Regions from separate parts of the Thalassotalea sp. Y01 genome, predicted to be linked through region 1. Evidence: predicted binding sites of a transcription regulator. Region 1 holds the regulator's gene; the other holds the start of a gene.
What was found. Region 1 encodes LexA, which represses DNA repair genes until DNA is damaged. Its sites were predicted from a motif close to TACTGTATNNNNATACAGTA; they were not measured.
Positions count from the first base shown of each region.

Region 1 (4,443 bases):
ATGTCCTTTGATATTCCAGTCATTGATGATGATAACGACAATGACGAAGAGCTGTTTAATATCCGCCTGCTCAACTTACATGAAGCAATGCAAGATATTGATGTCTACATGTCGAAAACCGATGAAACCTTTAATGAGGCGATTGCGCTTGAACAACTTAATTACGGGGTCATCAGTGATAATCAAAAACACGATCAAGACGATTATACCTTTTATATTACCCAAGCTGGCAGTGACCAAGTGTTATTTCAATCGACCCAAGCGCCTATGCAATACACCTCGCAATATATCGTCGTGGTACGACAAAACCAAGGTGCAGGCTCTTCGCCGTTTGCCATCGACATGATTTCAAAATACGACTTTATGACATTACAAAGTGAAGGGGATGATTCAAAACTGCGACTGTTCAACAGCATTACAGAGCACGATTTATTACCTGATTATGACCATTCTATAGATGCCACCTTACGTTCAATTAAGGAAACCATTGCTATCGACAACATCAGTTTTGGTCAATACAGTGACACCTATATTGTCAGCCAAGGCGACTACAGCATTGATTTGCTCAGCTCGTCGCAACAACACCCCTTGCTATCCAATCATTTGTTGACCCTAGCTGAAAACGAAGAGAAAACCATCTTCTTTTACCTCAGCGAAGAAAACGTTGATCATGATGGCGACGGCGATGTGGATGAAGATGGCGATGGACTGGTCGATGAAGTTGAAATAAAAATCAATTCATTAGCGGTTAAAACCAGCCAAAGTAACAGTATTTATAGTCACAAAATTGAAATCATAAACCTTGTTGAAGATGACAATTTCAATAGCGTCAGTGTCTACTTTGTGCAAAATGATGAGTTGATCGAAACTTCAACTAATTATCGCCATATCAGTTACGCAAACGCCAGTAATATCGAGCTGTTAAACAATACCTACACAGTATATGCCGTTGCCAAGCGCGACAGCAGCGAGATACTGCTCGCCTCACAAGCAATTAACTTAGACGAGTCCAGCCAAGCCATGTTCTTGTTACTGCAACAAAATGAGCAATCGGCTAGCGGCTACGACATGACATTTGCAAACCAAAAAGAAAGCAACTAACCACACACATTGCTGCCACTCTAGAGAGTTGGATCACGGTAGTTTGTCGTGACTTTTTTGCAGATAACCAGTCATAGCTCGGTGGTAGCAATGTATTAAGTGATCTTCTGGCAACGAATTACCGTAAGAACTCCATCACTATCAACGTCAAAATAAACAGAGGAACACTATGATGAATACGGTAATGAGTTCATTAACAAAAACCATTGCAACACTATCTGTTGCGACTTTTTTAAGTGCATCGGCTTACGCAGCAAAACCCAAGTGGGCGGAAAAATCCGATGTAAGTATCGTCGATTTTGCTGTTGCCGCGTCTGGCGAACCATTTGATTTTGACAGCAATGGCGAAGATTTTGACGTATTAGTCGCCGCGCTGATCGCAACCGGCACCGTCGCCGCGTTCGATGGCAGCGATTTGACCGTATTTGCGCCTAATGACAACGCCTTCTACATGCTCACCAACACCACCAATGATGCCGATGCGTTTAATGCCGCTGTGAGTTTACTGGGCGCTGATGGCGTTGCTGATGTATTGAAATACCATGTTACCGAAGGCGTGCGCAATTCACGCTCTGTGACCCGTGCGAAAATGGTTGAGATGCTTGATGGCAACAGCATTTATTACGACGATGGCCTGATTATTGCCGAAAAATCAGAAGCGAAGATCATCAGCGAAGATAATCGCTTATCAGATGGCATGGTGCATATCATCGATACAGTATTAGAACCTTAATCACAACCGTACCTGAACAACATAATGCTCGTTTAAACGCCCTTAATGAGGGCGTTTTTTATGTGCAAAAAAATATCTAGGTTAGTTTTGTCGATTCAATACGGATTCATGCTTTAAGTATTAGCTGGCGCTTGAAACACAGGGTCAACACTCAAGAAACGACCAAGGTTATAGTCATACACCCGTCCGTTCATATGAATCAATTCAGCGTCATCCACTAAAACCATCATATCTAGAATCAAAAAAAAGCGAATTTATTTCATAATTTATTTGCGTTGGAACGAATTTAGTTTTGAACTGGAACCTACACATATCTTGTAAAACAATAATTTATTGGTTGCGATTCTTATCAAGCTGTATATACTGACAGTTACTGTACAGATAAACAGGCTGTAAAAATATCATGCGAGCATTGACTGCCAGACAACAACAAATCTTTGATTTGATAAAAGAAAAAATAAACGAAACCGGCATGCCACCGACACGAGCGGAAATTGCCAACTTTTTTGGTTTTAAATCAGCAAATGCTGCGGAAGAGCATTTAAAAGCGCTGGCCAAAAAGGGCTTTATTGAAATGCTACCGGGCACCTCCCGTGGTATCAAATTAGCCGAAGAGCATGTTGAAGAAGAAGGCTTGCCATTAATTGGTCGAGTTGCGGCAGGTGAACCTATTCTTGCCCAAGAGCACGTTGAAGACAGATACAAGATCGATGGTAGTTTGTTTCACCCTGCTGCCGATTACTTATTGCGCGTTAATGGCGATAGCATGAAAGACATCGGTATTCTCGATGGAGATTTGCTGGCTGTGCACCAATCGACAGACATTCATAACGGTCAGGTTGTGGTGGCACGAGTAGAGGATGACGTCACCGTCAAACGCTATAAACGAGAAGGTAACGTTGTCTATTTACACGCTGAAAACGAAGCATTCTCGCCGATTGTTGTCGATTTAACCAATACACCTTTTAATATTGAAGGAATCGCCGTCGGTGTGGTTCGCAATGCTGACTGGATGTAGCCCAGCAAAACTGTACAAACTTTAAGCAGCCAAATATCCTCTAGAAAGCGCCCAAGTTAGGGCGTTTTTTGTATCATAAAAAAACCTCCATCGCCTTGTCTTGTCTATAACCCATTAAAACACAAGAGTATTTACTCTAGTCCCATTTGTAATCTGGATTGTAAAAAAGATTTACAAATTTCTAACAAAGCGCTTTACCTTGTATAAAAATTAGGTAATTCTAGAGCATGAAATAAACAAAAACAGGCCGATTGTTTGCCACCTGGTGACACCAGCCGATTACAACAATAAGAGAATACGCTAAATCTACCACGTCAAAACTAAACGTAGATTTGCAGTACGTAAATGGCCGAGTTAATCATTTAACCGGTATAAAACAATAACAATAATTTACGGAAATTTGCGACATCGAATGAAGATGTATCTTGTCCCTTTTTCTGTATTTTCTTTGGCTTAGCAAGCAGAAGGAGATGTCGAGTGAAAAGACGTAACCTGGGTTGGCTGTTGTTGGCAAGTACGTTTGCCAGTTCAGCTTGGGCAGAATCGCAATTGAATTTGACTAAAGGTGTGACGGATGTCAGCCAAAATGTCTATGATTTGCATATGTTGGTTCTATGGATTTGTACCGTCATTGGTATCGTAGTATTCGGTGCTATGTTCTGGTCCATGATCTTCCACCGTAAATCGAAAGGCGTAAAGCCAGCCGATTTTCATGAAAGCACTAAAGTAGAAATACTTTGGACCGCTATTCCTATTCTTATTCTGATTGGTATGGCATGGCCAGCAACCACGGCCTTGATTGATATGGAGGATAACTCCAATTCCGACATAACCATTCAGGTCACCGGTTCCCAATGGAAGTGGCATTACAAATATTTTGATCAAGGCATCGAATATTACAGTGTGCTGTCTACCCCACGCGAACAATTTGATAATCGCGAAGGTGACGGTGAAGCAAAAGGTGAAAACTACTTACTTGAAGTAGATAAGCCTTTAGTAATTCCGGTTAACCGTAAAGTACGCTTTCTAATTACCTCAGATGACGTAATTCACTCTTGGTGGGTTCCAGCGTTTGCCGTCAAGCAAGACGCAAACCCGGGCTTTATCAATGAAGCTTGGACCAATGTCAATGAGCCAGGTATTTACCGTGGCCGTTGTGCCGAGCTATGTGGTAAAGACCACGGCTACATGCCAATCGTTGTCGATGTGCGCAGTGAAGAAGACTATGAGCTTTGGATCAACGAACAGAAGATTGCCATGACCAAAGCCAAGCAAGCAGAAGCTGCCTCGCTTAATGCTGAAATGTCTATGGACGATTTGATGACATTGGGTGAAACAACCTATACCGCGCACTGTGCCGCTTGTCACCAACCAAATGGTCAAGGCCTACCGCCTGCATTCCCTGCACTCGCAGGTTCAGGTATCGCTGTGGATGCTGAAAAAATGGCTGAACACATCAGTGTGGTATTCAATGGTCGTGCTGGAACCGGTATGCAAGGTTACGGCAAGCAACTTAGCTTGAAAGAGATAGCTGCTGTTGTTACCTATGAGCGTAATGCTTGGGGCAATAATATGGGTCAAACCGTACAAG
Region 1 covers NZ_JABBXG010000004.1:98,307-102,749, forward strand. Annotated here, with positions in the region: gene HII16_RS06985 (hypothetical protein) at 1-1,101, shown strand, start outside; gene HII16_RS06990 (fasciclin domain-containing protein) at 1,271-1,834, shown strand; gene lexA (transcriptional repressor LexA) at 2,238-2,852, shown strand; gene coxB (cytochrome c oxidase subunit II) at 3,330-4,443, shown strand, end outside.

Region 2 (4,443 bases), on a different contig from region 1:
TTGTATTCCTCACCAATACCATAGGCAAGAATGTCTTCACTGCTTGCGCCTTCTTTTAAAGCCGCTTCAACTTTGTTAACTGAAAATTCAATCATATCAATAAAGCGCTGAAGCTCTTTTTTATCGCTTAGAGCACCATGACCCGGAATGATCGCCACATCATCTGGAAACGACTTGGCAATGGCTTTGATATTAGCCAAATAGCCTTTCACGCTACCGCCACCTTTTAAGTCAACATATGGAAAACGACCTTGAAAGAATAAGTCTCCCATATGCAATACATTGGCATTTTTAAAATAAACCACCGAGTCGCCATCGGTGTGACCGCTAGGTAAGTGCTTTAATTGAATGGTTTCGCCACCTAAGTAGATGCTTACACCGCTATCATAAGTAACGACAGGCAAATCAGCTTCAGTTTGTTTTTCGTTTGCGGCGACACGCTTACGAACATTTTCATGGGCAAAAATAGGTGCTGATTTGCCAAAGTGGGCGTTAGCACCGGTATGATCACCATGATAATGCGTGTTAACCACGTACTTAACAGGCTGATCTTTAATTGACTTCATCGCTGCTTCAATTTTTGCTGCCAGCGGTGCGAACTGGTCATCAACTAAGACCAACCCCGCATCTGTTGCCAACACACCAATATTACCGCCTGAACCTTCAAGCATATACACATTGCCAGCAACCTTGGTTGTTTTTATTTCTACGTTTGAAAAATCTCGAGCAGCTTGCGTTACAAAACTACAAAGTGATAAACAAAATGCAATTAACGTTAATCTTTTCATAAACTTATTCCCACTAAAAATGACACATTAAATATGACTGTTTGTGCAGAAAAGATCAAAGATATCGTTATTATTTTAAATCGAATGACAATTGCGGTTCATTTACCTGCACCACCTGTTGCGATTTGAAGCCCATATGTAAGCCAATTAGACGCACTTTTTTGCCCTCGCCTCGCTCTAAAGCTTTGCTCAATTGCGTTGCTAACATGCCCTGTTGGAATTCATCGCAGCTGTTTTCAACGGTGGTTTGGCTAAAGTCATCAAATTTCACTTTAACCCCTTGAGTTTTAATTTGCCGATCTTCGACTTTGCTTAAGCGTTCTTTAAATTTTGGTAGCAGCTTTTCCACCACGTGCATGCATTGCTCAAAACTTTCGATGTCTTCCATTAAGGTGGTTTCTATAGCTAACGACTTGCGTTCACGTTCAGTCTCAACCTGACGATCATCAATACCATGTGCGCGACGATACAAGCTGGTGCCAAATTTACCAAACTGGCGCACCAAGGTTTTGATATCGCTAGCGCGCACATCAGCGCAGGTATTAAAGCCCTTTCGGTTGAGTTTTTGCAGGGTCTTGGGGCCAACGCCAGGAATTTTTTTGAGGGGCAAATGTTCAACGAATAACTCTACTTGATTGGGGGCGATAACACACTGTCCATCAGGTTTGTTTTCATCAGACGCTATTTTGGCTAAAAATTTATTGGGTGCGACACCAGCGGATGCGGTTAACTGCAACTCATTGAATATATCTTGCCGAATTTTTTGAGCTATTCGTGTCGCACTGCCATTGCATAAAATGCTATCACTGACATCAAGAAACGCTTCATCGAGTGACAGTGGCTCTATAATTTGTGTATAACGACTGAATATCTCTCGAATTTTTTGTGATGCTTGTTGGTATTGCGCCATTCTTGATGGCACCAAGGTTAAATGCGGACAAAGCTGCAATGCTTTTTTCACCGACATCGCCGAGCGCACACCGTATTCCCGCGCAGGATAATTACAAGTAGAGACGACACTGCGTTCACTGCGGCCGGCAATTGCGATAGGAATATTGCGCAAGCTGGGATCATCACGCATTTCAACCGCTGCAAAAAAGCAGTCCATATCTATGTGAATTATCTTGCGCATAAGATGTTAACTCGGCACCATAAACTGTATATATAAACAGTACAATAATACTCACAGATAAATGACATGGCAAGTAACTTTAGTAATGATAAATCTGTGACTATTATTTATCTATCACTTACAATAACGACAAAATCTATTGTTTGACTTAATTTTTTAATAAAAACAATTACTAACTGCGTTATTAAAGGCTGGTTATGTACCATTATCTAAAACTGTTAACAAAACGACGTCGCAAAGTATTCTTTAATGAATTCACTGTCGACTATGACGTTAACGGCATAAAAGACAAACATTTAAGCGCATTTCGCCGCTTTTACAGTCTCGAAGGACATCAAACCTTGCCTGTAAGTTATGCCTTTATCGCTGGCTTTAAGCCGATGATGAAGGCACTCGGTCACAAACATTTTGCCTTCTCACCGATAGGGCTCATTCACCTAACCGCAGACTTTCGTCAATCCAAGCCCATAGATTATCGAAGCCCATTTAAAGTGGACATCAAAGTAAAGCAAAACCGTCGACATCCTTTGGGCAAGTTAATACAGGTAGAATCTAAGTTTTATCAAGACGAGCAGCTATGCGTGATCAATACCAATAGCATGCTGAAAAAGCTCAAAACCATGGATAACAAAGCGGCCAGTAAAAACATGCAAAGTTTTAACGAGCCAACAAGTATGCATATAAACGCTGACTTAGCGCGTAGTTACGCAAAGATAAGTTACGACTATAATCCGATCCACATAAGTAAACATTTGGCGAAGCTATTTGGTCTTCCTGGGACCATTATGCACGGTATGTATTTTGCGCATTTATTGCTTATTAACCATGATATTGATAACAGTCGAGTTAAATTTGAATTTAAGAAACCATGCTTATTACCTACCGATATTGGCTTTGCCAAAGTTGATGAGCAATATCAGGTATTCTCTGGCTGTGATGATTTGCACTTAAACCTAAAGCTGTTTAGCAGCAGCTAGGCGTCGTCCAACTTAGGTTTATAAAAAGTAAGGTTTTCATTGACCAACAATTGATTAATCGCAGCAATGTTTTTGATGTAAATCTTACCTCGCACCAATTCAATATACTGTTGTTTTTCAAAATCCTTTAAAACCGCATTAACCCGCTGCCGAGTAACATCAGATAGGTTTGCTAATTGTTGTTGTGTAATCTCAAGCATGATCATAGTGCCAGCCGGTGTCGTTTGTTTGCTGGCTAAATCCAATAAGGTGTACGCGACTTTTATCGCTACTGAGAACTTTTGATTAAGTAAGCCTTTTTGCAGTAATGGTAAAGTACGCATCTTCAGCAATGAGAACATGAATTTATAAAATTCCGGTTGTTGCTCACTCAGTCGTATAAGGTGTTGCTCCGATAGTTTTAACATCTGGCAATCTTGCAATACTTCGGCGGCAATAGACTCTTGCAAACGATAATCAAAAAATTGTCCGTAATATAGGAAGTCGTTTTTGCCTAACAACTTATAAGTAAAGTGATCAAAATCAGAGGTACGAATGGATAAAATTAGACTGCCGGTAAAAAGGTAGTTTAGGCCGTCTTTGGTGTCTTCTGTGGAGAGAAAATAATAGCCCGCCTTTAATGACTGAATACTGCCCGCCGACAAGAATGCACGCTTGAATTGTTCGGATAACTGACAAGGCCAGTCTATTTTTCGTTCTAATTCGACAATTTTTAACTTAGTTAATGGCAATGGTTACCTCCCCTCAAAAGTTAATGTGATACTATCACACTCGTATTAACAGAAGATCACAAGCCATTACAGCTAACATCATATTAACATTTACTAGTGTCCTGTAGAGGACAAAACTCGCCTTCATATTCTTCAATAATAGCTCCATCAAAACACGGCGCAAATTAAACACTTTGTTCCGTCTAAGTTTTTAAGCTTAATTTAGGAGCTAATCATGACATTGAAGAACCTTACTAAAGTTGCAGCATTTGTTTCTGCGGCATGTTTATCAACCGCAGCAATCGTGCCTACAGCAATCGCAGCTGGCGGCAGTGCTCCTGCTGTAGACCAAAACTTTAAAGTTGAAGCAAGTACCACCTTATTTAAAAACGTTAACGTGTTTAATGGTACTGACAATAAGCTTTACAAAGGTCTTAACGTGTTAGTTGAAGGTACCACCATTAGTAAAATCAGTGATGACGATATCCCCATTAACGGCGATGCTCGTATCATCGATGGTCAAGGTAAAACCTTAATGCCAGGCCTTATTGATGGTCATGCGCACATCATGATCAACAACAACTTTGCTAACGTTGAAAGTGATATGGACTTAACCGATATGTCTTATCGTGCTTCGATTGTCGCTGAACGTTTTCTTATGGATGGCTTCACCACAGTGCGTGACATGGGTGGCCCAGCATTTGGACTGATGCGTAACATCAATTCTGGTCATATTATCGGTCCTAAGATTTTTCCATCAGGCACTTTTATTTCACAAACCTCTGGCCATGGTGATTTTCGTGACCGCGGTGATGCCGGCTTCTCACCAACCAGTG
Region 2 covers NZ_JABBXG010000009.1:156,618-161,060, forward strand. Annotated here, with positions in the region: gene HII16_RS13725 (MBL fold metallo-hydrolase) at 1-788, opposite strand, end outside; gene dinB (DNA polymerase IV) at 859-1,920, opposite strand; gene HII16_RS13735 (MaoC/PaaZ C-terminal domain-containing protein) at 2,118-2,897, shown strand; gene HII16_RS13740 (Crp/Fnr family transcriptional regulator) at 2,894-3,628, opposite strand; partial or broken gene HII16_RS13745 (amidohydrolase family protein) at 3,843-4,443, shown strand, end outside.
Region 2: a site for LexA is predicted at 1,943-1,962, ahead of dinB (DNA polymerase IV). Genes of this name have one in related genera too.